Regions from separate parts of the Streptomyces sp. NPDC048353 genome, predicted to be linked through region 2. Evidence: predicted binding sites of a transcription regulator. Region 2 holds the regulator's gene; the other holds the start of a gene.

Region 1 (14,598 bases), on a different contig from region 2:
GTGGCGGTTGTTCCACCAGCACCAGCCGACCTTGGGGGCGTCGCGCCGCTCGCGGCCGTCCCGGCCCGTGCCGTTGCTGATCCAGATCGCGGGGGTGCGCGCGTCGAAGGTGCCGTTCGCCTTGCGCAGCCGGGAGCCGATGGTCATGAAGCAGAGGTTGCGCTCCAGGGCCGCCGGCTGCTGGAGCACCCAGTGGATGCCCTCGCTGAGCAGCAGCGGGGTGCGGTCCTCCTTGGCCAGGGCGGGCAGCGCCTCGTCCGGGCTCCAGTTGGACATGTGGTCGCCGCGGTCGACGCCGGTGACGAGGTACAGCGGAGCGTCGGGCACCGGCACGGTGTCGAGCGGGGCGAACGCGTCGACGTCGGGCATGTCGACGACGACGAAGCCGGCCTTGTCGCCGCGCCGGAGCAGCGGCGCGAGCGCGGAGGCGGGCGCACGGTCCGGGTGGACGGCGAGCAGCGCGTCCTCGCGTGCGGCGCCGGCCCCCTCGGCGAAGGCGCGCAGCTCGTCGGCCGGTATGCCCGCGAGCTCGTGCACGCCGAGCTCGATCAGCCGCTCGGCCTGGGCGGCGAGCGGCGGAAGCGGGGGCAGTGCGGGGTTCGACGGGGTGTCGGTCAAGTCTCTCCTCGGTTCGTACGACGGCGGTACGGGCGGTGCGCAGGCGGTGCGCACGGTTCGGCGGTACACCCGGTACACGCGGGTAGGCAGCAGCAGAACGGCACAACCCCGTGAAATGTTCCCGGCCACGCCGTTCATTCCGCGTCAACTCCCCGCACGACGGCGGCCCTCGGCCCGGTGACCCCGCACACGCGCGCGTGGGGCGCCCCTTCGGAAAGGGGCGCCCCACGCCGTACCCGGATCTCCGTACGCAGATCTCCGTAGGCGTACCTCCGTCGCCTACGCCACTACGCTCACCGGGACCTCCGCCGGGGAGAGGGCGATGTCGAGGACCTGGCGCACGTCCGTGACCGGGTGGACGTCCAGCTTCTCCAGGATCTCGGCCGGGACGTCGTCCAGGTCCGGTTCGTTGCGCTTGGGGATCACGACCGTCGTGATGCCGGCGCGGTGGGCGGCGAGGAGCTTCTGCTTCACGCCGCCGATCGGCAGGACGCGGCCGGTCAGCGACACCTCGCCGGTCATCGCCACGTCCGTGCGGACCAGCCGGCCGGAGAGCAGCGAGGCCAGCGCGGTCGTCATGGTGACGCCCGCGCTCGGGCCGTCCTTGGGGACGGCGCCCGCCGGGAAGTGGATGTGCACGCCGCGGTCCTTCAGGCCGGTGACGGGCAGCTCCAGTTCGGCGCCGTGCGAGCGGAGGAAGGAGAGCGCGATCTGCGCGGACTCCTTCATCACGTCGCCGAGCTGACCGGTGAGCGTGAGCCCCGCCGCCCCCGTCTCCGGGTCGGCCAGCGAGGCCTCCACGAAGAGGACGTCACCGCCCGCCCCGGTGACCGCGAGGCCGGTCGCGACGCCGGGAACGGCGGTGCGCCGCTCGGCCGGGTCCTGGGCCGACTCGGGCACGTGATGCGGACGCCCGATCAGTCCCCGCAGGTCATCCGGGGTGATCGTGAGCGGCAGCTCGCGGTCGCCCAGTTCGTGCTCCGCCGCGACCTTCCGCAGCAGCCGGGCGATCGAGCGCTCCAGGGTGCGGACGCCCGCCTCCCGGGTGTACTCCCCGGCCAACTTCCGCAGCGAAGCGTCCTCCAGGACGACCTCGCCGGGCTCCAGGCCGGCCCGCTCCAGCTGCCGGGGCAGCAGGTGGTCGCGGGCGATGACGATCTTCTCGTCCTCGGTGTACCCGTCGAGCCGGACCAGCTCCATCCGGTCGAGCAGCGCCTCCGGGATGGCCTCCAGGACGTTCGCCGTCGCCAGGAAGACGACGTCGGAGAGGTCGAGTTCGACCTCCAGGTAGTGGTCCCGGAAGGTGTGGTTCTGCGCCGGGTCGAGGACCTCCAACAGGGCCGCGGCCGGGTCGCCCCGGAAGTCGGAGCCGACCTTGTCGATCTCGTCGAGCAGGACCACCGGGTTCATGGACCCGGCCTCCTTGACCGCCCGTACGATCCGTCCCGGCAGAGCGCCGACGTACGTCCGCCGGTGGCCGCGGATCTCCGCCTCGTCCCGTACGCCGCCGAGCGCGACCCGGACGAACTTCCGCCCCATGGCGTGCGCCACGGACTCGCCGAGCGAGGTCTTGCCGACGCCGGGCGGGCCGACGAGCGCGAGCACGGCGCCGCCGCGCCGGCCGCCGACCACGCCGAGGCCCCGCTCGGCGCGCCGCTTGCGCACCGCGAGGTACTCGGTGATCCGCTCCTTCACGTCCTCCAGGCCCGCGTGCTCGGCGTCGAGGACGGCCTTGGCGCCCTGGATGTCGTAACGGTCCTCGGTCCGCTCGTTCCACGGCAGCTCCAGGACGGTGTCCAGCCAGGTGCGGATCCAGGAGCCCTCCGGGGACTGGTCGCTGGACCGCTCCAGCTTCTCGACCTCCTTGAGCGCCGCCTCCCGCACCTTCTCGGGCAGGTCGGCGGCCTCCACGCGCGCGCGGTAGTCGTCGGACTCGTCGCCCTCGGACTCGCCGTTCAGCTCGCGCAGTTCCTTGCGTACGGCGTCGAGCTGGCGCCGCAGCAGGAACTCGCGCTGCTGCTTGTCGACACCCTCCTGGACGTCCTTGGCGATCGTCTCGGCGACGTCCTGCTCGGCCAGGTGCTCGCGCAGCTGCGCGGTGGCGAGCCGGAGGCGGGCGACCGGGTCGGCGGTCTCCAGGAGTTCGACCTTCTGCTCGACGGTGAGGAAGGGCGAGTAGCCGGAGTTGTCGGCGAGGGCGGCGACGCCGTCGATCTGCTGGACGCGGTCCACGACCTGCCAGGCGCCGCGCTTCTTCAGCCAGCTGGTGGCCAGCGCCTTGTACTCCTTGACCAGTTCGGTCACGGCGCCGGGCAGCGGGTCGGGCACGGTCTCCTCGACGACGGTCCCCTCGACCCACAGGGCCGCGCCGGGGCCGGTCGTCCCGGCGCCGATCCGCACACGGCCGCGACCGCGGATGAGCGCGCCGGGGTCGCCGTCGGAGAGCCGGCCGACCTGCTCGACGGTGCCGAGGACGCCTGTCCCGGCGTACGTCCCGTCGACGCGCGGCACCAGCAGCACCCGCGGCTTGCCCGCACCGCCACCCGCCCCGTCCCCGGCTCCGGCGGAGCCGGAGCGCGCGGCGGCCTGGGCGGCCTCCACCGCGGCGCGTACATCGGCGTCGGACAGGTCGAGCGGCACCACCATCCCCGGCAGCACCACCTCGTCGTCGAGCGGCAGCACGGGCAGGGTGAGCGTCGGGTACTCCGTGGACTCGGCAGTCATGATCTCCCCTTCGGCAGTCAAGTTGAGCTATGCCGACTCAATGCATGTGAGCCTCCGAATGTTCCCCTGCCGCCGTTCGCTCTCAGCGATCACCCTCGCGCGGCCCGCCACCCTGCCGATGTAATACCTCCATGGATATGGGAGCTATTACAGCCGCGTGGGTGGCGGGCTGGACCGTCTCACGCGGCACCCCGCCCGCCGTCCCCGAGCCCTGGGGCTACCGCATCGACGTCGGCCTGCCGCGGCACGTCTTCCGCCATGTCCTGCCGGCCCCCGACGCGGTCTCGGTGGGCAAGCTCTGCGCGGACGTCACCGAGCCGTACGCCTGGCTGAAGATCATGGCGACGGCCGAGGAGGCCGCGGAGTGGATCACTCCGGGCTGGTCGATCCCCGACGACCCCGGCTTCATGATGTGCAAGCGCCTCGACGCGCGCGTGCGTCCGCCCGCGCCGGAGGGGTACGCCCGGACGACCGAGGTCACCGACGGCGTGATCCGCGTCAGGATCCTCGCCCCGGACGGCACCCTCGCCGCGCGCGGGCAGATCGCCCCGACCGGCTCGACGGCGGTCGCCGACCAGGTCGAGACCGACCCCGCCCACCGCCGGCGCGGCCTCGGCTCCAACGTCATGCGCGCCCTCGAAGCGGCCGCCGCGCAGACCGGGGCGGTGACAGGGGTCCTCTCGGCGACGACGGACGGCATCGGCCTGTACGGGACGCTGGGGTGGCGGTACGAGGGTCCGCTCACCGGGATCGTGCGTGCCTGAAGCCGGCTGTCTTGCCGTCACGGATGGACCGTGCCCCCGGCTCCGACCGCCGGCTCTCGGCGCCCGGCTGTCGGCTCGGATGCCCTCACCCGGCCTCTGTTCAACCGGACCCGCCGGAAGGCATGCTCGGGCGCATGGGACAGAGGGGTGGGCGCGTGAGGCGGGTCGGCCGGAACACGGGCGCGCGGACGGGGCGGGACCGTCGGCCGTACGCGAGGCTGTGGGCCGTCGCGGTGATGCTGGGCGCGGCGCTGACCGTGGCCGGCTGCGGGCCGGACGCGCCCCCACCCCGCGCCTACTCCCCCACGACGGCGCCCGGTTCCGACGCGCCGACCCCGCCCTCCGCTCCGCCCGAGGTGAGCGTCCCGCCGACCCCGACGGCGAGCGACCACCGGCCGGGCCCGCGGGAAGTCCTCGTCGAAGTCGGCGTCAGCGGCGGCTACGCCGGAGTGAACAACCAGCTGGTCGTCCACTACGACGGCGGCTACACCACCCGCTCCGGCACCGGGCCGGCGCGGACCGGCCGGATGACCCCCGCCCAGGTCGCGGAACTCCGCGCCGCGCTGGAGGCCCCGGCGTACGCGGCGGTGCCCGTACGCCCCACTGGTAAGCCCGTCTTCGACGGCTTCCGGTACGTCGTGTCGCACCGGTACCGGGTCGTCGTCGCCGCGGACGGCGAGCTTCCGGCGGCCCTGCGGCGGGTCTTCGACGCCCTTCCCGACGGCGGCCCGCCGACGACCCCCTGACCCCGCACCGCGTCCCCGACACCGGTCGGTGCGCCCGCCCGGGCCCGTACCCCCGCCTCCCGGACGACGCCGCGCCTCACCGAAGGACCCGCCGGAGAACTGCCGCCTCCTCCCCAGGTGCCTCTGGCGAGTGAGCCGAAGGGGCCGTCGGGGGAACACGGCCGAGCGCGCGCAGCTCCCGAGGAACGAGGGAGCGAGCACGTACGGCCGTGTGAGTCCGACTCTCAGGCCCCGGAGGCGAACCGAGCCTCCAAAAAAATAGGATGGCGGGACGACCCGCCGAGCCCGAGATCGGAGCGAGAACCATGTCGAGTCCCGTCACCCTCGACCGCCGCGAGGGACCGTACGGAGAGGTCGTGTTGCGCCGCCGCGGCGACGACTTCGAGATCATCGTGAACGGCACGTTCCTCATGGACACCTCCGATGGGCGTTCCGAGCGGACGCTGATCGACGCGGCGATGGAGGCGCTCGGCGGACGTCATGGCGCCTCGGTCCTGATCGGCGGTCTCGGTGTCGGCTTCTCCCTGGCGCACGCGGCCGCCGACCCGCGGTGGGCGCGGATCGCGGTGGTGGAGCGGGAGGACGCGATCATCGACTGGCACCGGGGTGGCCCGTTGGCCGCGGTCTCGGGCGCCGCCCTGGCGGATCCGCGGTGCGTGATCCTGCACACGGACATGATCGAGTACCTGCACGACTCCCCCGACACCTTCGACGCGATCTGTCTGGACATCGACAACGGCCCGGGCTGGACCGTCACCGAAGGCAACGAATCCCTGTACTCCGCCGAGGGTTTGGCGGCCTGTGCGGCCCGCCTCAACCCCGGTGGGATCCTCGCCGTCTGGTCCGCGCAGCCGTCCGCCGATTTCGAAGCAACCTTGCGGAATGCCGGATTCAGCGGGGTACGGACGGAAGAGATCCCGGTTGCCCGGGGCGTCCCGGACGTGGTGCACCTCGGCATCAGGCCTGCGTAGCCGGGACGCCGCCGCTGCCTCTACGCTGCTGACCGACATCAGCTACGCAAGGCAGGGCAATGGAGCAGACACACACCACTCACCACGGTGCGGCGGCCACTCCGGGCGCGCAGCGGCGTGTGCTGGTCGTCGAGGACGACACGACGATCGTGGATGCGATCTCCGCGCGGTTGCGGGCGGAGGGGTTCCTCGTCCAGACGGCGACGGACGGTCCGGCGGCCGTCGACGCGGCGGAGGCCTGGCAGCCGGACCTGATGCTGCTGGACGTGATGCTCCCGGGCTTCGACGGCCTGGAGGTGTGCCGCCGGGTCCAGGCCCAGCGGCCCGTGCCGGTCCTGATGCTCACCGCCCGGGACGACGAGACGGACATGCTGGTCGGGCTCGGCGTCGGCGCCGACGACTACATGACCAAGCCGTTCTCCATGCGCGAGCTGGCCGCCCGGGTGCACGTCCTGCTGCGGCGGGTGGAGCGGGCCGCGATGGCGGCCGTGACCCCGCGCAGCGGCATCCTGCGCCTCGGCGAGCTGGAGATCGACCACGCGCAGCGCCGGGTCCGGGTCCGGGCCGAGGACGTCCATCTGACGCCCACCGAGTTCGACCTGCTGGTCTGCCTGGCGAACACCCCCCGCGCGGTCCTCTCCCGGGAGCAGCTGCTCGCGGAGGTGTGGGACTGGGCGGACGCCTCGGGGACCCGGACCGTGGACAGCCACATCAAGGCGCTGCGCCGGAAGATCGGGGCGGAGCGGATCCGTACCGTCCACGGCGTCGGCTACGCCCTGGAGACACCGGCGCCGTGATCCGCCGCGAGGCGCGTACGAGACGCCGGATCGCCATCTCGATCAAGACCAAGCTGGGCACGCTGGTCGTCGGGGCGGTCCTGCTGACCTCCGGGCTCGCCCTGGTGGCGATCAGGACCTCGACGGAGTTCCGGTACATCACGGTCTTCGCGATGATCGCGACGCTGCTGATCACCCAGTTCGTGGCGCAGTCGCTGACGGCGCCGCTGGACGAGATGAACACGGTGGCCGGGTCGATCTCGCGCGGCGACTTCAGCCGGCGGGTGCGCGGCGCGGACCGCCGGGACGAGCTGGGGGACCTCGCCTCGACGATCAATCGGATGGCGGACGACCTGGAGGCGGTCGACCGGCACCGCAAGGAGTTGGTGGCGAATGTCTCGCACGAGCTGCGGACGCCCATCGCCGCGCTCCGAGCGGTTCTGGAGAACGTGGTCGACGGGGTCTCCGAGGCGGACCCGGAGACGATGCGGACGGCGCTGAAGCAGACCGAGCGGCTGGGCCGGCTGGTGGAGACCCTGCTCGACCTGTCACGTCTTGACAACGGTGTCGTCACGCTGAAGGCACGGCGGTTCGAGGTGTGGCCTTACCTGTCGGGGGTGCTGCGGGAGGCCAATCTGGCCGCGTCGCAGCGCGGTCTGACGACCACCTCCGGCCTGCACCGGCGTACGGACGTCCATCTGCACCTCGACGTCTCGCCGCCGGAGCTCACGGCGCACGCGGACGCGGAGCGGCTGCACCAGGTGATGGCCAATCTCATCGACAACGCGGTGAAGCACTCGCCCGCGCACGGCCGGGTGACCGTACGGGCCCGGCGGGGGGCCTGGCCGGACTCGCTGGCGCTGGAGGTGGAGGACGAGGGCCCGGGCATCCCGGAGCACCTGCGCCGCACGGTCTTCGAGCGGTTCAACCGGGGATCGGTGCCGGCCCAGTCGGGTCCGGGCAGCGACGGCGGCACAGGGTTGGGGCTGGCGATCGCCCGCTGGGCGGTGGATCTGCACGGCGGGGAGATCGGAGTGGCCGAATCGTCACGCGGCTGCCGTATCCAGGTCACCCTTCCGGGCGGCCCTCCGGCGCGGGATTGACGTAGGGTTCGAACCGGAAGGACCAGGCCCGCGGGTACGTGGTCAGGGTTGCGGGCCCCAGGGGGCCGCAACCCCCGTCTCCCCTACCCGGGAGAGGGCAGAACCACGCTTGTTTCCCGCCATTCCATGCCCCGAAACGCTCCGTCAAGTGTGACTTGCGCGACGTTGGAGTGCCCGGCCTGCACCTCCCGGCCAGGGAGGCGTAGCCTTTATTTCCGCTGTCCATCACCTTGTGAAGCGGAAGAGGGCGGTTACCGCCGTGTCGTCTCAGTCCCCCAGTAACTCGAGCATCTCCACCGACCAAGACGGGCAGGGTCAGAACCCTGCGACCGCCTTCGGCGCCAATGAGTGGCTCGTCGACGAGATCTACCAGCAGTACCTCCAGGACCCGAATTCGGTCGATCGTGCCTGGTGGGACTTCTTCGCCGACTACAAGCCCGGCTCTTCGGAGACTCCCGCCGCCGCGGGGGCGGCCGGAGCCACCCCGACCCCGCCGGCCACGTCGCCGGCCCCGAGCGCGCCCGCCGCGCCGCAGGCGGGCCCCGCACAGGCCGCGCCTGCCGCCCCGGCGGCTCCGGCGGCTCCGGCCCAGGCCGCGCCGGCCCAGGCGCCCGCCAAGCCCGCGGCGGCCGCTCCGGCCCCGAAGGCGCCGGCCCCGGCCGCCAAGGCCCCGGCCCAGGCTCCGGCGAAGCCCGCCGCCGCTCCGGCGGCCGAGGCCCCGGCCGGTCCCGAGCTGATCACCCTGCGCGGCCCCGCCGCCGCCGTGGCGAAGAACATGAACGCCTCGCTGGAGGTGCCGACGGCCACGTCCGTCCGCGCCGTCCCGGTGAAGCTGCTCTTCGACAACCGGATCGTGATCAACAACCACCTCAAGCGCGCCCGGGGCGGGAAGATCTCCTTCACGCACCTCATCGGGTACGCCATGGTGCAGGCGATCAAGGCCATGCCGTCGATGAACTACTCCTTCGCGGAGAAGGACGGCAAGCCGACCCTGGTCAAGCCGGAGCACGTGAACTTCGGTCTCGCGATCGACCTGGTGAAGCCCAACGGCGACCGCCAGCTCGTCGTCGCCGGCATCAAGAAGGCCGAGACCCTGAACTTCTTCGAGTTCTGGCAGGCCTACGAGGACATCGTCAAGCGCGCCCGCGTCGGCAAGCTGACGATGGAGGACTTCTCCGGCGTCACGGTCTCGCTGACCAACCCCGGCGGCCTCGGCACCGTCCACTCCGTGCCGCGTCTGATGCCCGGGCAGTCCGTCATCATGGGCGTCGGCTCGATGGACTACCCCGCCGAGTTCCAGGGCACCTCCCAGGACACCCTGAACAAGCTGGGCATCTCCAAGGTCATGACGCTGACGTCGACCTACGACCACCGGGTCATCCAGGGCGCCGCCTCCGGCGAGTTCCTGCGGATCGTCGCCAACCTCCTCCTCGGCGAGGAGGGCTTCTACGACGACATCTTCAAGGCCCTGCGCATCCCGTACGAGCCGGTCCGCTGGCTCAAGGACATCGACGCCTCGCACGACGACGACGTCACCAAGGCCGCGCGGGTCTTCGAGCTGATCCACTCCTACCGGGTCCGCGGCCACGTCATGGCCGACACCGACCCGCTGGAGTACCGCCAGCGCAAGCACCCCGACCTGGACATCACCGAGCACGGCCTCACCCTGTGGGACCTGGAGCGCGAGTTCGCGGTCGGCGGCTTCGCCGGCAAGTCGATGATGAAGCTCCGCGACATCCTCGGCGTGCTCCGCGACTCGTACTGCCGCACCACCGGCGTCGAGTTCATGCACATCCAGGACCCGAAGCAGCGCAAGTGGATCCAGGACCGCGTCGAGCGCTCGCACTCCAAGCCGGAGCGCGAGGAGCAGCTGCGGATCCTGCGCCGGCTGAACGCCGCCGAGGCGTTCGAGACCTTCCTGCAGACCAAGTACGTCGGCCAGAAGCGGTTCTCCCTGGAGGGCGGCGAGTCCGTCATCCCGCTGCTCGACGCGGTCATCGACTCCGCCGCCGAGTCCCGCCTGGACGAGGTCGTCATCGGCATGGCCCACCGCGGCCGCCTGAACGTCCTCGCCAACATCGTCGGCAAGTCGTACGCGCAGATCTTCCGCGAGTTCGAGGGCAACCTCGACCCGAAGTCGATGCACGGCTCCGGCGACGTGAAGTACCACCTGGGCGCCCAGGGCACCTTCACCGGCCTGGACGGCGAGCAGATCAAGGTCTCGCTCACCGCCAACCCCTCGCACCTGGAGGCGGTCGACCCGGTCCTGGAGGGTGTCGTCCGCGCCAAGCAGGACGTCATCAACAAGGGCGGCACGGACTTCACCGTCCTGCCCGTCGCCCTGCACGGCGACGCGGCCTTCGCCGGCCAGGGCGTCGTCGCCGAGACGCTGAACATGTCGCAGCTGCGCGGTTACCGCACCGGCGGCACGGTCCACATCGTCATCAACAACCAGGTCGGCTTCACCGCCGCCCCGGAGTCCTCGCGTTCCTCGATGTACGCGACCGACGTGGCCCGCATGATCGAGGCGCCGATCTTCCACGTGAACGGCGACGACCCGGAGGCCGTGGTCCGCGTCGCGCGGCTCGCCTTCGAGTTCCGCCAGACGTTCAACAAGGACGTCGTGATCGACCTCATCTGCTACCGCCGCCGCGGTCACAACGAGGGCGACAACCCGCAGTTCACCAACCCGCAGATGTACAACCTGATCGACAAGAAGCGTTCGGTGCGCAAGCTGTACACCGAGTCGCTGATCGGTCGCGGCGACATCACGCTGGAAGAGGCGGAGCAGGCGCTCCAGGACTTCCAGGGCCAGCTGGAGAAGGTCTTCGCGGAGGTCCGCGAGGCCACCTCGGCGCCGGCCCCGGCGCACGTCCCGGACGCCCAGCCCGAGTTCCCGGTCGCCGTCACCACCGCGGTCTCCCAGGAGGTCGTGAAGCGGATCGCCGAGTCGCAGGTCAGCATCCCGGAGCGGGTCACGGTCCACCCGCGCCTGATGCCGCAGATGCAGCGCCGCGCGGCCTCCATCGACGACGGCACCATCGACTGGGGCTTCGGCGAGACCCTCGCCATCGGCTCGCTGCTGATGGAGGGCACCACGGTCCGGCTGTCCGGCCAGGACTCCCGCCGTGGCACCTTCGGCCAGCGGCACGCGGTCCTGGTGGACCAGGAGACCGGCGAGGACTACACCCCGCTGCTCTACCTCGCCGAGGACCAGGCCCACTACAACGTCTACGACTCGCTGCTCAGCGAGTACGCGGCGATGGGCTTCGAGTACGGCTACTCCCTGGCCCGCCCGGACTCCCTGGTGATCTGGGAGGCCCAGTTCGGTGACTTCGTCAACGGCGCGCAGACCGTCGTCGACGAGTTCATCTCCTCGGCCGAGCAGAAGTGGGGCCAGACCTCCGGCGTCACGCTGCTCCTGCCGCATGGTTACGAAGGCCAGGGCCCGGACCACTCGTCCGCCCGCCCGGAGCGCTTCCTCCAGATGTGCGCGCAGGACAACATGACGGTCGCCATGCCGACCCTGCCGTCGAACTACTTCCACCTGCTGCGCTGGCAGGTCCACAACCCGCACCACAAGCCGCTGATCGTCTTCACCCCGAAGTCGATGCTGCGCCTGAAGGCCGCGGCGTCGAAGGTGGAGGAGTTCACCACCGGCGGCTTCCGTCCGGTGATCGGCGACTCCGCCGTCGAGGCGGGTACGACGAACGCCGCCGACATCCGCAAGGTCGTCTTCTGCTCCGGCAAGGTCTACTACGACCTGGAGGCCGAGCGGCAGAAGCGCGGTGTCACGGACACGGCGATCATCCGTCTGGAGCGCCTGTACCCGCTGCCGGGTGCCGAGCTCCAGGCCGAGATCGCCAAGTACCCGAACGCCGAGAAGTACCTGTGGGCGCAGGAGGAGCCGGCGAACCAGGGTGCCTGGCCGTTCATCGCGCTCAACCTGATCGACCACCTGGACCTGGCGGTCGGCGCCGACATCCCGCACGGCGAGCGCCTGCGCCGGATCTCGCGTCCGCACTCCTCGTCCCCGGCGGTCGGTTCGGCCAAGCGCCACCAGGCCGAGCAGCAGCAGCTGGTCAACGAGGTCTTCGACGCCTGATCCCGCTGTTCCGGTACGTTCCGCGTACGGAGGCCCGGCACCCCGCGAGGGGGCCGGGCCTCCGGCGTACGCGCCCGTCCCGGCCTGGGGCGCACGGCCTATCCTGAGCGCATGTACTTCACTGACCGTGGCATCGAGGAACTGGAGAAGCGGCGCGGCGAGGAGGAGGTCTCCTTCGAGTGGCTCGCCGAGCAGCTGCGTACGTTCGTGGACCTCAACCCCGACTTCGAGGTGCCCGTCGAGCGCCTGGCAACGTGGCTGGCGCGCCTGGACGACGAGGACGAGGACGAGGAGTAGGACCGGAGGGAAGCCGTCCGGACGGGGACGGCAGGGGCCGCTGGAGCCCGTGAGGGGTCCGGTGGGGGGTTACGTCCCGCGGATCCGGTCGTAGGCGAGGCCCAGTCCCCCGTGGGCGACGAGCAGGGCTCCCGCCGCCGCCCAGCCGCCGCTGCGGCGGGCGAGGCCCCAGGCGAGGAGCGGCAGGCCGGCCCCCAGCTGGGCCGCGCCGAGGAGCCGGGCCCGGGGCCCGCGCAGGTACGGCCCCAGGCGGCCCTCCTCCACCGCGGCCAGTTCGGCGCGTACGGCCTCGCGCCAGCCGGACCATTCGAGCTCTTCCGCCCCTTGGGCGAGGGCGACGGAGCGGAGCCGGTCGGCGCTCTCGCCGGGGGTGAGCCCGACCGGCAGATCCAGGCCCACGCGCGCGAGGACCGCCGTCAGACCGATGAGCCTGCTGTGGGCATCGGCGTCCGCGTCGGGTTCGGTGAGCGGCTCCAGGTCCTGGACGTCCAGGACGGGGTCGAGGGCGAGCCGGGCCGCGAAGGTGCGCATGGCCTCGTCCTCGCCGGCCGGGGTGCCGGCCGCCAGCCAGGTGTAGCCGACGGTGCGGCGGAAGCCGTTGGCCAGGGTGAACCCGGCCCGGTCCTCGTCCCACCAGAGCGCCAGGACGGGCCAGGTGGCGGCGGAGACGGCCAGCGCGGTGGCCCAGCCCGTGACGACCCGGTCGACGGGTTCGCCGCCGTGCAGCCACGGCTTCCCCTCGGGGACGATGACGCTCCATTCGCTGCCTGCCGGGGCGAGGAGCAGCTCCTCCCGCAGCAGTTGGGCCGGCGGGCGGACCGCCGCGGGGTCGGCACGGCAGAGCAGCAGGGCCCCGACGGGGCGGACGCCGGATGTCGCGTTCATGGCCCATACGCTAGGCCAATTTGTCACGGTTCGGGGTATTCCGGTGGCCCGAGGGCGAGCCGGATGTCCCCAGGCGCCCCCGGAGAGGGTTGACTTCCGACCACCGCGATATATCGTGTCTTTCGGAGACGCGATATGTTGCGTGATGCGTCACCGCGTCGGCGTGCCGGAGACCGGGCGTCGCGCATCGCGTCGTCAAACGGGAGGTCAGCACCATGACAGAGTGGTCCGTCGCCGAGCCCAGGAAGCTCACCCTGCCCGAGCCCGTGACCCGGCTGCGGGTCCGCATCGTCGGCGGCGCGGTGAACGTCGTCGGGACCGACGAGAGTGCGGCGCGCCTGGAGGTCTCCGAGATCGAGGGACCGCCGCTGATCGTGACCCAGGACGGCTCGACGCTGACCGTGAGCTATGAGGACCTGCACTGGAAGGGGTTCCTCAAGTGGTTCGACCGCGAGGGCCTGCGCCGCAGGGCCGTCGTCTCCGTCGCCGTCCCGGCCGGGGTGGACGTGGAGGTGGGCGTGGTCGGCGCCGGCGCGGTGGTCTCCGGGATCCGGGGCCGTACGGACATCCGCGGCGTCACGGGCGACACCACGCTCGTCGGTCTCTCCGGACCGGTCCACGCCGAGAGCGTCTCCGGCAGCCTGGAGGCGCAGGCGGTCACGGGCGCGCTGCGGGTCAACTCGGTGACCGGCGACGTCACGGTGATCGAGGGCGCGGGCTGCTCGGTGAAGGCCGAGACGGTCAGCGGGGACATGGTCATCGATCTCGACCCGGCCGACCGGGAAGGACCGCCCGCCGACATCCGGCTCACCAGCGTCTCCGGGGAGGTCGCCATCCGGCTGCCCCACCCGACGGACGCCCGGGTCCAGGCGAACACGACCAGCGGCTCCGTCACCAACGCCTTCGCCGACCTGCGGGTGGCGGGGCAGTGGGGCTCCAAGAGCATCACCGGCACCCTCGGGGCGGGCCGGGGCACGCTCAAGGCGACCACCGTCTCCGGCTCCATCGCACTGCTGCGCCGCCCCGACCCGGCCCCCGCCGAGGGCGAGGCCCCCGACGCGTCCACCACCTCCGGAAAGGTGCTCTGACATGCCGCCCGTCTTCGCCCACGGCCGACTCCGCCTCTATCTCCTCAAGCTCCTCGACGAGGCGCCCCGCCACGGCTATGAGGTGATCCGCCTCCTGGAGGAGCGCTTCCACGGCCTGTACGCCCCCTCGGCGGGCACGGTCTATCCGCGGCTGGCCAAGCTGGAGGCCGAGGGCCTGGTCACGCACGCCACCGAGGGCGGCCGGAAGGTCTATTCGATCACCGACGCGGGCCGCGCCGAGCTGGCCGGCCGCGGCGGCGAACTGACCGACCTCGAGCGGGAGATCCGCGAGTCCGTGTCGGAGCTGGCCTCCGAGATCCGTGACGACGTGCGCGGTGCGGCCGGCAAGCTGCGCAGCGAGATGCGCGCGGCGGCGAGCGAGACCCGACGCCAGGACTCCTCGTTCGCCGACGTCAAGGAGGAGCTGCGCCGCGCCAAGCAGGAGTGGAAGGAACAGACCCGCCAGGCCCGCGCCGAGGCGCAGTCGGCGCGGAGCGAGGCGAAGGAGTTCCAGCGGATCG
Region 2 (13,905 bases):
GCGACGTAGCCGTCCCCTGCGGAGTGCCGCCTGGAGTCGTGTCCTGTTCATCCCCTAATGTGGCTGTCTCGTCCACCACTTGTCGGGGAAGGGACTTGATGGGTTCGATGGAGCGCACCGTCGTCCGTTGTGCCGAAGGGCATGTGTTCAGTACCGCCTCGTTCCCGCTGCAGCAGCTCGGGGCCGCGCGGATCGGGCCCGGGCGGCTGGTTCGGTGTCCGCGATGTGCGCGGTTGCGGCATGCGGTGCCCGTGGAGCTCGGGCAGCGCTGAGAGGTCGCCGGGCGCGGGTCCCTGCCCGATTGGGGCAGGTCCGCGCCCTCTGCGTATCGTGGGGGCGTGCTTCTCTCAGACAAGGACATCCGGGCCGAGATCGATGCCGGGCGGGTACGCATCGACCCGTACGACGAATCCATGGTGCAGCCCTCGAGCATCGACGTGCGGCTTGACCGCTTCTTCCGGGTGTTCGAGAACCACCGCCACCCCCACATCGACCCCGCCGTCGAGCAGCACGACCTGACCCGTCAGGTGGAGCCGGAGGGGGACGAGGCGTTCATCCTGCACCCCGGCGAGTTCGTGCTCGCGTCGACCTACGAGGTCATCACCCTGCCCGACGACATCGCGTCGCGCCTGGAGGGCAAGAGCTCCCTGGGGCGGCTCGGGCTCGTCACGCACTCCACCGCCGGGTTCATCGACCCCGGCTTCTCCGGGCACGTGACCCTGGAGTTGTCGAACCTCGCCACCCTGCCGATCAAGCTGTGGCCGGGGATGAAGATCGGCCAGCTGTGCATGTTCCGGTTGAGCTCGCCCGCCGAGTTCCCGTACGGCAGCGAGCGCTACGGCTCGCGCTACCAGGGACAGCGGGGGCCGACGGCCTCCCGTTCCTTCCTGAACTTCCATCGGACCCAGGTGTGAGGGGCGGTCGTCATGAGTGAGGTACGCGAGAACCTGACGTACGAGGGCTTCGGGCGCGCCGTCCGTGAGCTCGCGCAGACCATCGCCGACGACGGTTACGAGCCCGACGTCGTGCTCTCCATCGCCCGCGGCGGCGTCTTCGTCGCCGGCGGCCTGGCCTACGCGCTGGACTGCAAGAACATCCACCTCGTGAACGTGGAGTTCTACACCGGCGTGGGGACCACCCTGGAGATGCCGGTCATGCTGGCGCCCGTCCCCAACGCGATCGACTTCTCCGACAAGAAGGTCCTGATCGCCGACGACGTCGCCGACACCGGCAAGACGCTCAAGCTCGTCCACGACTTCTGCGTCGACCACGTCGCCGAGGTCCGCTCCGCGGTCGTCTACGAGAAGTCGCACTCCCTGGTGAAGTGCGAGTACGTGTGGAAGAAGACCGACGAGTGGATCAACTTCCCCTGGTCGGTCGAGCCGCCCGTCGTCCGGCGCGCGGGCCAGGTCCTCGACGCCTGAGGCGGCTTCCCCGGCCGTACGAGAAGAGGGGCCCCGCCGTTCTCCACGGCGGGGCCCCTCTTCTCGTACGCGGCTTACAGCGTGCCCAGCTTGATGATCGACAGCAGCGCCACCAGCTGGATCGCCGAGGCGCCCAGCGCCTTCGGCCACGGCAGGTCGTGGGAGCGGCTCACCATCGCCGTGAGGAGGGCGCCGGCGGCCAGCCAGGTGACCCAGCCGAGGACCTGGACGAGGCCGTTCTCGCCGCCCAGGAAGATCGCGAAGAGCAGTCGGGGCGCGTCCGTGATCGACATGATCAGCATCGACAGGCCGACGGTCGGCTGCCAGGAGCCGTCCCCGCCGAGCTGGCGGGCGAGGGTGTGCGTGACGACGCCCAGGATCAGTCCGCCGATGACGAAGCCGACGCCGGTCATCAGGACGTACGGGATCGCCGTCGACAGGGTCGCGTTGATGGCCTCTTCGCGCGCCTGGTCGAAGCCGAAGATCGCGAGCAGGCCGTAGAGGAAGGTCACGACGAGCGCGGGGCCCCAGACGGGGTAGTCCCGCATCTGCAGGAACGTCGGCGCGGGGCGCAGGACGATGCCGCTCAGCAGGGCCTTCCAGGGCAGCCGGGGGCCCGTGGGGCCGGGGGCCGCGCCCGCCTGGTAGGTGGCGCTGTCGCCGTACGGGTCGTCGTGGATGCTGAACGCCCGCGTGTGGCCCGGGTTGTCCGCCGTGCCCGCGTGCGGCTGCTGGGCGTGCTGCGGGTGCTGCGCGTGCGGGTCGCCGAAGTACTCCGGCTCCCCGTACTGCTGCCCGTACGGCTGCTGCCCGTACTGCTGTCCGCCCTGACCCTGCGGGGGCCACTGCTGCTGCGGGTACGGCGGCGGGGCCGCCTGGTACCCGTTCGGCGCCTGCTGCGGTCGTTGTTGCGGGGGGCGGTTGTCCCGGCCGCGTCCGTTCCTGAATCCAGCCACGTCATCGAACGTACCCGCTCCCGCCCCGCGGGGCTCAATCAGCACCGACCTTGCCACTGAGCTGTGACATCCCCTAGGGGGCCTCAGGGGGCCTCAGGGGCGCGGGAGACGGGCGGCCCGCCCGTACGGAAGGAGCACCGCCCGTACGTACGAGAGGACCGCCCCGCTCGCTCGCGGGACGGTCCTCTCCAGACGTACGGCGCCGGGGCTACTGCGCCGGCTCGGGCTCCGGCTCCGGCTCGGCCGGGAGCTGTTCCACCGGCTTCTTCACCGAGTCGAGCAGCAACTGGGCCACGTCCACGACCTGGACGGACTCCTTCGCCTTGCCGTCGTTCTTCTTGCCGTTGACCGAGTCGGTCAGCATGACCAGGCAGAACGGGCAGGCGGTGGAGACGATGTCCGGGTTGAGGGACAGGGCCTCGTCGACGCGCTCGTTGTTGATGCGCTTGCCGATCCGCTCCTCCATCCACATCCGCGCGCCGCCGGCGCCGCAGCAGAAGCCGCGCTCCTTGTGGCGGTGCATCTCCTGCTGGCGCAGGCCCGGGACGGCCGACATGATCTCGCGCGGGGGCGTGTAGACCTTGTTGTGGCGGCCCAGGTAGCAGGGGTCGTGGTAGGTGATGAGCCCGTCGACCGGCGTCACCGGGATCAGCTTGCCCTCGTCGATGAGGTGCTGGAGCAGCTGCGTGTGGTGGATGACCTCGAACTCGCCGCCCAGCTGCGGGTACTCGTTCGCGATCGTGTTGAAGCAGTGCGGGCAGGTGGCGACGATCTTCTTCGCCGACTTCGGCTTCTTCGTCTCCGGGTCGTCGTCGTCCTCGCCGAACGCCATGTTCAGCATCGCGACGTTCTCCTGGCCGAGCTGCTGGAAGAGCGGCTCGTTGCCCAGGCGGCGGGGCGAGTCACCGGTGCACTTCTCCTCGCCGCCCATGATCGCGAACTTGACGCCCGCCATGTGCAGCAGTTCGGCGAAGGCCTTGGTGGTCTTCTTGGCCCGGTCCTCCAGGGCGCCGGCGCAGCCGACCCAGTAGAGGTAGTCGACCTCGGTGAGGTCCTCGACGTCCTTGCCGACGATCGGGACCTCGAAGTCGACCTCCTTGGTCCACTCGACGCGCTGCTTCTTCGCCAGGCCCCAGGGGTTGCCCTTCTTCTCCAGGTTCTTCAGCATCGTGCCGGCCTCCGAGGGGAAGGCGGACTCGATCATCACCTGGTAGCGGCGCATGTCGACGATGTGGTCGATGTGCTCGATGTCGACCGGGCACTGCTCGACGCAGGCGCCGCAGGTGGTGCAGGACCACAGGACGTCCGGGTCGATGACGCCGTTCTCCTCGGCGGTGCCGATCAGCGGACGCTCGGCCTCCGCGAGGGCGGCGGCGGGGACGTCCTTGAGCTGCTCCTCGGACGCCTGCTCGTTGCCCTCCATGTCCTTGCCGCCGCCCGCGAGGAGGTACGGCGCCTTGGCGTGCGCGTGGTCGCGCAGGGCCATGATCAGGAGCTTGGGGGAGAGCGGCTTGCCGGTGTTCCAGGCGGGGCACTGCGACTGGCAGCGGCCGCACTCGGTGCAGGTGGAGAAGTCGAGGATGCCCTTCCAGGAGAACTGCTCGACCTGGGAGACACCGAAGACGGCGTCCTCGGCCGGGTCCTCCCAGTCGATCTCCTTGCCGGCGGTCGTCATCGGCAGCAGCGGGCCGAGGGCGGTGGAGCCGTCGGAGTTCCGCTTGAACCAGATGTTCGGGAAGCCGAGGAAGCGGTGCCAGGCGACACCCATGTTGGTGTTCAGCGAGACCGTGATCATCCAGGTGAAGGACGTGACGATCTTCAGCGCCGCGAAGAAGTAGGTGAGGTGCTGGATCGTGCCCAGGCTCAGCCCGTCGAGGGCGGCGATCAGCGGGTACGAGGCGAAGAAGCCGGGCTCCCAGCTCGTCACGTGGTGCTGGACGCCCTCCAGGGCGCGCAGCGTCATGATGCAGACGCCGACGATGAGGATGACGGCCTCGACGAAGTACGCCTGGCCGGTCTTCGAGCCCGCGAAACGGGACTTGCGGCCCGCCCCGCCCGGCCGGTTCAGCTGCCGGATCACGATCAGGGTCAGGATGCCGAGGACCGTCATCAGACCGAGGAACTCGGTGAAGATCTCGTACGGCAGCCAGTCGCCGATGAACGGGATCAGCCAGTCGGCCTGGAACAGCTGGCCGAAGGCGTTGACGATGGTGAGCAGCAGGGAGAAGAAGCCCACCGCCACGAACCAGTGCGCGACGCCGACGATGCCCCAGCGGTTCATACGGGTGTGGCCGAGGAACTCCTTGACCAGGGTGACGGTGCGCTGCGTGGGGTCGCCGGTGCGCGTGCCCGCGGGCACGGGCTGGCCGAGCTTCACGAAGCGGTAGATCTGCGCGATGGCGCGCCCGAACAGCGCGACGGCCACCACCGTGATGACGATCGACACGACGATCGCGGCGAGTTGCATTTGGGGCTCCTCGGGCGGGCCTGCGAGGCGGAGTGCCGACACTGCCGAGTGTGGCACTACTAAGCGGTAACTTATTCAGTCCGTGCTGAGATTACCGCTTCGGGGCGCCCCGCTGTAGCGGCGCCCGCGGTGATCTGTGTCGCTCAGGCAAGCCTTGCCGGCGGGGCCTCTCCGGTCGCCGCGCGACGTCTGCGGACTGCTGGAAGCGTACGCGCCAGGATGGCGAGATCCATCCCCAGCCAGTGATGGTCCACATAGTGGAGGTCGAGCAGCTCCCGCTCCTCCCAGGGCAGGTCGGAGCGGTCGCTGATCTGCCACAGGCCGGTGAGGCCGGGGCGTACGGAGAGCCGGCGGCGGGTCTCGCCCGCGCACTCGCGGTGGGCGGGGACCAGAGGGCACGGGCCGACCAGGGACATCTCCCCGCGGACCACGTGGAGCAGCAGCGGGAGCGCGGCGAGCGGCCCGGGGGTGCGGAAGGTCAGTATCCGGAACGTCCTGCCGTCGCGGCCGGCCATCGTGCGGCGGCGCAGGACTCCCGTCCCGTCGGCCCCCTGCGCCCCTCCCTCGTCCGGCCGCGCGGCGGCACCCCCGCCCGCCCGCGCGGCGAGCGACAGCGCGACGAGGGTGAAGAGGGGGGACAGGAGCAGCAGAAGGGTGAGTCCGCCCATGAGGTCGAGTGCGCGCTTGGCCGTCATGCCCCCACCACACCCTTTCGTGGGATATTCGTGAGGTATCGGACTCTCTCACGGAGGGGTGTCCGAGCCGGGGGAGCGACGCGCCCGAGGGGCGGTCGGTGGGGCCTCTTTGAGCCGAAGGCAGCGCGAAGAGTTGAGCCGACACGACTCAGGTCTGTTGACGCGAGAGAACCGGTCGTGCATCCTTGAGCCAGATCCACTCAAGTCAGTCAGCTGGAGGAATCGAAATGGCACGTGCGGTCGGCATCGACCTGGGCACGACTAACTCCGTCGTCAGCGTTCTCGAAGGCGGCGAGCCCACCGTCATCACCAACGCCGAGGGCGCCAGGACCACGCCGTCCGTCGTCGCCTTCGCCAAGAACGGCGAGGTGCTCGTCGGCGAGGTGGCCAAGCGCCAGGCGGTCACGAACGTCGACAGGACCATCCGGTCGGTCAAGCGCCACATGGGCACCGACTGGAAGATCGACATCGACGGCAAGAGCTTCAACCCGCAGCAGATGAGCGCCTTCATCCTGCAGAAGCTGAAGCGCGACGCCGAGTCCTACCTGGGCGAGAAGGTCGTCGACGCGGTCATCACCGTCCCGGCCTACTTCAACGACTCGGAGCGTCAGGCGACGAAGGAGGCCGGTGAGATCGCGGGCCTCAACGTCCTGCGCATCGTCAACGAGCCGACCGCGGCCGCCCTGGCCTACGGCCTGGACAAGGACGACCAGACGATCCTCGTCTTCGACCTCGGTGGCGGCACCTTCGACGTGTCCCTCCTGGAGATCGGCGACGGCGTCGTCGAGGTGAAGGCCACCAACGGTGACAACCACCTCGGTGGCGACGACTGGGACCAGCGCGTCGTCGACTACCTGGTGAAGCAGTTCGCCAACGGCCACGGCGTCGACCTGGCCAAGGACAAGATGGCTCTCCAGCGTCTCCGCGAGGCCGCGGAGAAGGCGAAGATCGAGCTGTCGTCCTCCACGGAGACGTCGATCAACCTGCCGTACATCACGGCCTCCGCCGAGGGCCCGCTGCACCTGGAGGAGAAGCTCACCCGGGCGCAGTTCCAGCAGCTCACGGCCGACCTGCTCGAGCGCTGCAAGACCCCGTTCCACAACGTCATCAAGGACGCGGGCATCCAGCTCTCCGAGATCGACCACGTCGTCCTGGTCGGTGGCTCCACCCGTATGCCCGCCGTCGCCGAGCTCGTCAAGGAGCTGACCGGCGGTCAGGAGGCCAACAAGGGTGTGAACCCCGACGAGGTCGTCGCCATCGGCGCCGCCCTGCAGGCCGGTGTCCTCAAGGGCGAGGTCAAGGACGTCCTGCTCCTCGACGTCACCCCGCTGTCGCTTGGTATCGAGACCAAGGGCGGCATCATGACCAAGCTCATCGAGCGCAACACCACGATCCCGACCAAGCGGTCCGAGATCTTCACCACGGCCGAGGACAACCAGCCGTCCGTGCAGATCCAGGTCTACCAGGGCGAGCGCGAGATCGCGGCGTACAACAAGAAGCTCGGGATGTTCGAGCTGACCGGTCTGCCGCCGGCGCCGCGTGGCGTCCCGCAGATCGAGGTCGCCTTCGACATCGACGCCAACGGCATCATGCACGTGACCGCGAAGGACCTGGGCACGGGCAAGGAGCAGAAGATGACCGTCACCGGCGGCTCCTCGCTGCCGAAGGACGAGGTCGACCGGATGCGCCAGGAGGCCGAGCAGTACGCGGACGAGGACCACCGTCGTCGCGAGGCCGCCGAGTCCCGCAACCAGGGCGAGCAGCTCGTCTACCAGACGGAGAAGTTCCTCAAGGACAACGAGGACAAGGTCCCCGGTGAGGTCAAGACCGAGGTCGAGACCGCCGTCGCCGAGCTGAAGGAGAAGCTCAAGGGCGAGGACACCGCGGAGATCCGTACGGCCACCGAGAAGGTCGCGGCCGTCTCCCAGAAGCTCGGCCAGGCGATGTACGCCGACGCCCAGGCCGCGCAGGCCGCGGGCGGCGAGGCCCCGGGCGCCGACGCCAAGGCCGACGACGACGTCGTCGACGCCGAGATCGTCGACGACGAGAAGCCGAAGGGCGGCGCTGCCTGATGACGGAGGAGACCCCGGGCTTCGAGGAGAAGCCCGACGTCCCCTCCGGCGCCGAATCCGACGACGCCGCCGAAGCCGCCGAGGCCCCCTCCCAGGAGGAGGGCTCGGCGGCCCCGGCCGGGGACGCAGCGCAGACAGCCGGTCTGACGGCCCAGCTGGACCAGCTCCGCAGCGCGCTCGGTGAGCGCACCGCGGACCTCCAGCGGCTCCAGGCCGAGTACCAGAACTACCGCCGCCGCGTGGAGCGGGACCGGGTCACGGTCAAGGAGATCGCCGTCGCGAGCCTCCTGGGCGAGCTCCTGCCCGTGCTCGACGACGTCGGCAGGGCCCGCGACCACGGCGAGCTCGTGGGCGGGTTCAAGTCGGTGGCCGAATCGCTGGAGACCGTCGTCGCCAAGATGGGACTCCAGCAGTTCGGCAAGGAGGGCGAGCCCTTCGACCCGACGATCCACGAGGCCCTCATGCACTCGTACGCGCCGGACGTCACCGAGACGACCTGCGTGGCGATCCTGCAGCCGGGGTACCGAATCGGCGAGCGGACCATCCGGCCCGCGCGCGTGGCGGTGGCCGAGCCCCAGCCCGGGGCGACGCCGGCCGCGAAGGAAGAGAAGTCGGCAGACGAGGAGAGCGGTGGCCCCGAGGAGACCGTGTGACCCGAGTCGGGTCACACGCCCCCGGGGCTAGCGCGAAGATCGTCCGGGAGGAGGGACGTCGATGAGCACGAAGGACTTCGTCGAGAAGGACTACTACAAGGTTCTCGGCGTCCCCAAGGACGCCACCGACGCCGAGATCAAGAAGGCGTACCGGAAGCTCGCCCGCGAGAACCACCCGGACGCCAACACGGGCGACACCAAGGCGGAGGAGCGCTTCAAGGAGATCTCCGAGGCGAACGACGTCCTCGGCGACCCCAAGAAGCGCAAGGAGTACGACGACGCCCGCGCCCTGTTCGGCAACGGAGGCTTCCGTGCCGGACCGGGCGGGGCGGGCGGAACGTTCAACTTCGACCTGGGCGACCTCTTCGGGGGCGCCCAGGGCCCGGCCGGCGCCGGTGCCGGCGGCTTCGGCGGCGGCCTGGGCGACGTCTTCGGCGGACTGTTCAACCGGGGCGCGGGCGGCGGCGCGGGGACGCGCACGCAGCCGCGCCGCGGCCAGGACATCGAGTCCGAGGTGACGCTCAGCTTCACCGAGGCGGTCGACGGGGCCACCGTGCCCCTGCGGATGTCTTCCCAGCAGCCCTGCAAGGCCTGTTCGGGCACCGGCGACAAGAACGGCACCCCGCGGGTCTGCCCGACCTGCGTCGGCACCGGTCAGGTCTCCCGCGGCGGCAGCGGCTCGTTCTCGCTCACCGACCCCTGCGTGGACTGCAAGGGGCGCGGCCTCATCGCCGAGACCCCCTGCGAGGTCTGCAAGGGCAGCGGGCGGGCCAAGTCCTCCCGCACCATGCAGGTCCGCATCCCCGCCGGTGTCTCCGACGGCCAGCGGATCCGGCTGCGCGGCAAGGGCGCGCCCGGCGAGCGGGGCGGGCCGAACGGCGACCTCTACGTCGTCGTCCACGTCGACGCCCACCCGGTCTTCGGCCGCAAGGACGACAACCTCACCGTCACCGTGCCCGTCAGCTTCCACGAGGCGGCGCTCGGCGGCGAGATCAAGGTACCGACCCTCGGCGGCCCCGCGGTGACGCTGAAGCTGCCCGCCGGCACGCCCAACGGCCGGACCATGCGCGCCCGCGGCAAGGGCGCGGTCCGCAAGGACGGCACCCGGGGCGACCTGCTGGTGACGGTGGAGGTCGCGGTGCCCCAGGAACTGGACGACAAGGCCCGCGAAGCCCTCGAGACGTACCGCGAGGCGACGGCGGGCGAGGACCCCAGAGCAGAACTCTTCCAGGCCGCGAAGGGAGCTTGACGCGATGGACATCCGACCGGGGCGCAGCCGCAACCCGTACGAACTGACCGACGAGACACCGGTGTACGTCATCTCGGTGGCCGCCCAGCTCTCCGGGCTGCACCCGCAGACCCTTCGGCAGTACGACCGCCTCGGTCTGGTCTCCCCGGACCGGACGGCCGGGCGCGGCCGGCGCTACTCGGCCCGTGACATCGAACTGCTGCGCACCGTCCAGCAGTTGTCGCAGGACGAGGGCATCAACCTGGCGGGTATCAAGCGCATCATCGAGCTGGAGAACCAGGTCGCGGCGCTCCAGTCCCGGGTGGCCGAGCTGTCGGCGGCCGTGGACGGCGCGGCGATGGCGATGCGGCAGCGCGAGGCGCAGGTGCACGCGTCGTACCGCCGTGACCTGGTGCCGTACCAGGACGTCCAGCAGGCGAGCGCGCTGGTGGTCTGGCGCCCCAAGCGCGGCGAGTGACCCCGGCGGCCCCGTAGGCCACACTGCCCCGCAGGCCGCGTAGCTTCCCACAGGCCCCTTCCGTACCGGTGTTCCGGCGCGGGAGGGGCCTCGCGCGTGCCAGGGGGCGTACGGACCCCTCCGCGCCGCCCCTCGCCCCTTACGGGATCAGTTCGCTCACGATGTCGCCGACCGTCTCCCACGCGGGCGCCGCGCCGGTGCCGAAGGCGGCGGCGAGGGCGGTGCCCACGGCGATGTCCTGGGGGCGGAGCTCCGCCGGGGCCGTCCAGTCGGTGTCGACCCGGCCGTCGCCCGAGGACTCCAGGGTGCCCAGCCGGCGGCCGCCGCGCAGCAGCCGGCTGTCCACGTGCGAGCAGGGGATCAGGCGGTACCGCGCGCCGGCGACCTTCGCGTCGACGCGGTAGGACCGGCGCAGCAGACGGCCCCGGGCCGGCCGGATCCCGGCGGGCCGGCCGTCGACGGTGAGCGTCAGCGCGCGCCGGTCCCGGGTGCCGATGGGGACGAGGGCGTTCACCCCGGTCCCGGGCGCCCGGACCACCTCGACGGTGGGCAGCCCGTGGCCGGACACCCGCAGCGTGCCCGCCGGGCCGTCCAGGTCGATCCGTACGTACACGATCAGCCGTCCTGTTCGAGGATGCCGGACTGGGCGATGAGGAAGCCCAGCTGGGCCCGGCTGCCGCTGCCCAGGGCGGCGGCGAGCTTGGCGATGTGGGCGCGGCAGGTGCGCACGTTCATCCCGAGGCGGCGCGCGATGGCCTCGTCGACATGGCCTTCGACGAGGAGCTTGGCGATGGAGCGCTGGACGCCCCCGATGCCGTCCACGGACGGGCTGTAGGGGATCTCGTCCTCCCACGGCACGCCGTGCAGCCAGAACTGGTCGAAGACGCCGACGAGGTACTGCACCAGCCCTTCGTGGCGCAGTTCCAGCGCCACCCGGCGGTCCGAGCGGGCGGGCACGAAGGCGACCTTGCGGTCGACGATGATCAGCCGGTCGATGATCTCCTCGAGGGTGCGCACCTCCAGCCCGTACGGCGCGATCCGCTCGACGTACCCCATGGTGGCCGAGTGGTGGCGCGCGGTGTGCTGGTAGAGGGTGCGCATGCGGATCCCGCGGTCGAGCAGGGGCTCCACCCGGCGCAGCCCCGCCTGCACCACCTCGGGCTTGCGCCCGCTGCCCGGCTGGATGGTGAGCAGCTCCTCGCCGCACTCGTTGATGACCCGGTCGAGCGTGGCATTGATGAGGCTGAGGCCCTCCAGGACGGTGATCGCCTGGGTCGCCGACGGGTCCGGCGCGTTGATCGTCATGAATGGCTCGAACGTGTCCGCCAGCGAGATGGCCAGCTGCCGGCGCTGCTGGATCTCCCGCTCGATGGGGTGTATGAGCTTGTTCAGCGCGATGGACGGCGGGATGGGCCGCAGCCACTGCGTGTCGTCCGGGTCGGGGTGCAGCAGCGACAGTTCGATCAGGCAGGGGACCGGTTCCACCTCCGCGCGGGCGATCCTGCCGGCTCTCAGCGCGGTCGCGTAGAGACGTTTTCCGGCGTCGCACAGCTCGCCCGGACCGTGCCGTGTGTCGGTATCACCCTGCTTCGGCTCCATTTGCACCCCCCTCAGGGTCCTGAATTACAGGAACATGATGCCTGGCATCGCTGGTGGAAGGGTTCGGAGTGAGCCATCGTCTTATTCGCGGGGGAGGAGGTAATGATCAAAAGAGGTGGAGATCGGCCATGACCAGGATGGTTCGTGCACTTGGCGCCATAGCTTTCGCTGCTGCGGCTGCCCTCGGCGCTCTCGCCCTCGACGGCGAGCCGACGTGGGACACGCCGCCCGCGAACAACGTTGTCGCCGCCCCGGGCGAACCGACGTGGGACTCCACGCCGACGGTCGCGGGTGAGCCCACGTGGGACTTCGCGCCGACGGCCAAGGGGGAGCCCACGTGGGACTCCGTCAAGACCGTCGAGCGCGAGCCGACGTGGGACTCCCTCCCGGCGGGCGCGGACGCATGACCGTGCCGCCGGACGACCGGGTCTTCCGGCGGGAGATGGCCTCGGCCTATCGATCCGGGTGGCATTTCATCGATCTCGTCACGGCCATTCCCCACCGTGGTGATTCGTTGATGGTCACCCTCTTCGGAGAACCGATCGTCGTCGCTCGTGAGCAGGACGAGGACGTCCGCGCCTACCGGTGCCTGCGGAGGCCGCGTGGCGCCCCGCAACCGGTCCGCTGTGCCATCCGGTACGGCATGATTTTCGTCAATCTCGATCAGCGGGACCACCAGCTGCTCGAGCCCGAGACCATCACCGCCACCCCCCGCAGTGCCTGAGCGATTCCCCCGTCGTTGTAGATCGCTCAGGTGCTTCCCCCACACAGCGGCGCCATCGCGGACCTGAAACGCGATGGCGCCGTTGTGCTGCCCGGGCGCGGTTCCCCCGCCCCCGCCCGGGGCCCGGTCCCGGTGTCAGGCGCGGCCCATCGCGCGGGTCAGCGCGATCTCGATGACCACCCGGTCCGGGTTCGGCGCCGGGACCCGGCCGTAGCGCGTGGCGTAACGGTCCACCGCGTCCGCGACGACCTCCGGCTCCGTGCGGATCCGGGCCACGCCCTCCAGGGTCGCCCAGCGCCCCTTGTCCACCTGGCAGACCGCGACCCGCGCGCCCTCGGGGCCCGCCGCCAGGACGTTGGCCACCTTGCGGCTGTGCTTGTTGGTGATCACCCGGGCGATGCCCTTCTCGCCGCCCTCGGGGTCGTACGTCACGCCCACCGCCACGACGTGCGGGGTGCCGTCGGCGCGCGGCGTGGTGAGGGTGCACATGTGGTACTCCCGCCAGAAGCTGAGGTACGAGTCGTCCGGGTTCCTCGGGTCAGTCGCCATGCCGCGAAGCCTATCCTTGAGCGGAATAGACTCAACTTTGTGTACGCTGTACGAGTCATGCGTGATGGCAGCACGGTTTGACAGGAGGAGAGACCGCACGTGGACGCCGAACTGACCAACAAGAGCCGGGACGCCCTCAACGCGGCCACCAGCCGCGCGGTGTCCGAGGGGCATCCCGATCTGACCCCCGCGCACCTTCTCCTGGCGCTCCTGGCGGGCCAGGACAACGAGAACATCACCGACCTCCTCGCCGCCGTCGACGCCGATCAGGCCGCTGTACGGTCCGGTGCGGAGCGGCTCCTCGCCGCCCAGCCCAGCGTGACCGGATCCACGGTCGCGCCGCCGCAGCCCAACCGCGAGCTGCTCGCCGTCGTCGCCGACGCCGACCGGCGCGCCAAGGAGCTCGGGGACGACTACCTGTCCACCGAGCACCTGCTGATCGGGATCGCGGCGAAGGGCGGTCAGGCGGGCGAACTCCTCGCCCAGCAGGGGGCGAGTGCCACGAGCCTCCTGGACGCGTTCGAGAAGAGCAGGGGAGGGCGCCGGGTGACCACACCGGACCCGGAGGGTCAGTACAAGGCGCTGGAGAAGTTCGGCACGGACTTCACGGCGGCCGCGCGGGAAGGGAAGCTGGACCCCGTCATCGGGCGTGACCAGGAGATCCGGCGCGTCGTCCAGGTGCTCTCGCGCCGGACCAAGAACAACCCCGTCCTCATCGGCGAGCCCGGCGTCGGCAAGACCGCCGTCGTCGAGGGCCTGGCCCAGCGGATCGTCAAGGGCGACGTCCCCGAGTCCCTGCGGAACAAGCGTCTGGTCTCCCTCGACCTCGGCGCGATGGTCGCCGGCGCCAAGTACCGCGGCGAGTTCGAGGAGCGCCTGAAGACCGTCCTCTCCGAGATCAAGGAGAGCGACGGCCAGATCATCACCTTCATCGACGAGCTGCACACCGTCGTCGGCGCGGGCGCCGGCGGCGACTCCGCCATGGACGCCGGCAACATGCTCAAGCCGATGCTGGCCCGCGGCGAGCTGCGCATGGTCGGCGCGACGACCCTCGACGAGT

Evidence for each region. The regulator HspR, encoded in region 2, represses chaperone genes until heat shock. The targets are predictions, from matches to a motif close to TTGAGNNNNNNNNNCTCAA.
Region 1: a site for HspR is predicted at 3,365-3,383, ahead of lon (endopeptidase La). Genes of this name have one in related genera too.

Annotation. Positions count from the first base shown of each region.
Region 1 covers NZ_JBVJGU010000002.1:971,912-986,509, reverse strand. The annotation lists gene ACZ6RC_RS09905 (DUF5701 family protein) at 1-618, opposite strand, end outside; gene lon (endopeptidase La) at 898-3,342, opposite strand; gene ACZ6RC_RS09895 (GNAT family N-acetyltransferase) at 3,480-4,106, shown strand; gene ACZ6RC_RS09890 (hypothetical protein) at 4,262-4,852, shown strand; gene ACZ6RC_RS09885 (spermidine synthase family protein) at 5,158-5,823, shown strand; gene ACZ6RC_RS09880 (response regulator transcription factor) at 5,883-6,620, shown strand; gene ACZ6RC_RS09875 (HAMP domain-containing sensor histidine kinase) at 6,617-7,702, shown strand; gene ACZ6RC_RS09870 (multifunctional oxoglutarate decarboxylase/oxoglutarate dehydrogenase thiamine pyrophosphate-binding subunit/dihydrolipoyllysine-residue succinyltransferase subunit) at 7,962-11,807, shown strand; gene ACZ6RC_RS09865 (DUF6104 family protein) at 11,919-12,104, shown strand; gene ACZ6RC_RS09860 (hypothetical protein) at 12,174-12,989, opposite strand; gene ACZ6RC_RS09855 (DUF4097 family beta strand repeat-containing protein) at 13,205-14,077, shown strand; gene ACZ6RC_RS09850 (PadR family transcriptional regulator) at 14,079-14,598, shown strand, end outside.
Region 2 covers NZ_JBVJGU010000005.1:436,338-450,242, forward strand. The annotation lists gene dcd (dCTP deaminase) at 339-914, shown strand; gene ACZ6RC_RS20650 (phosphoribosyltransferase) at 927-1,424, shown strand; gene ACZ6RC_RS20655 (Yip1 family protein) at 1,499-2,380, opposite strand; gene ACZ6RC_RS20660 ((Fe-S)-binding protein) at 2,589-4,847, opposite strand; gene ACZ6RC_RS20665 (sugar transferase) at 4,991-5,542, opposite strand; gene dnaK (molecular chaperone DnaK) at 5,770-7,614, shown strand; gene grpE (nucleotide exchange factor GrpE) at 7,614-8,267, shown strand; gene dnaJ (molecular chaperone DnaJ) at 8,329-9,516, shown strand; gene ACZ6RC_RS20685 (heat shock protein transcriptional repressor HspR) at 9,521-9,973, shown strand; gene ACZ6RC_RS20690 (hypothetical protein) at 10,113-10,586, opposite strand; gene ACZ6RC_RS20695 (helix-turn-helix transcriptional regulator) at 10,589-11,572, opposite strand; gene ACZ6RC_RS20700 (hypothetical protein) at 11,701-11,979, shown strand; gene ACZ6RC_RS20705 ((2Fe-2S)-binding protein) at 11,976-12,296, shown strand; gene ACZ6RC_RS20710 (pyridoxamine 5'-phosphate oxidase family protein) at 12,432-12,845, opposite strand; gene clpB (ATP-dependent chaperone ClpB) at 12,945-13,905, shown strand, end outside.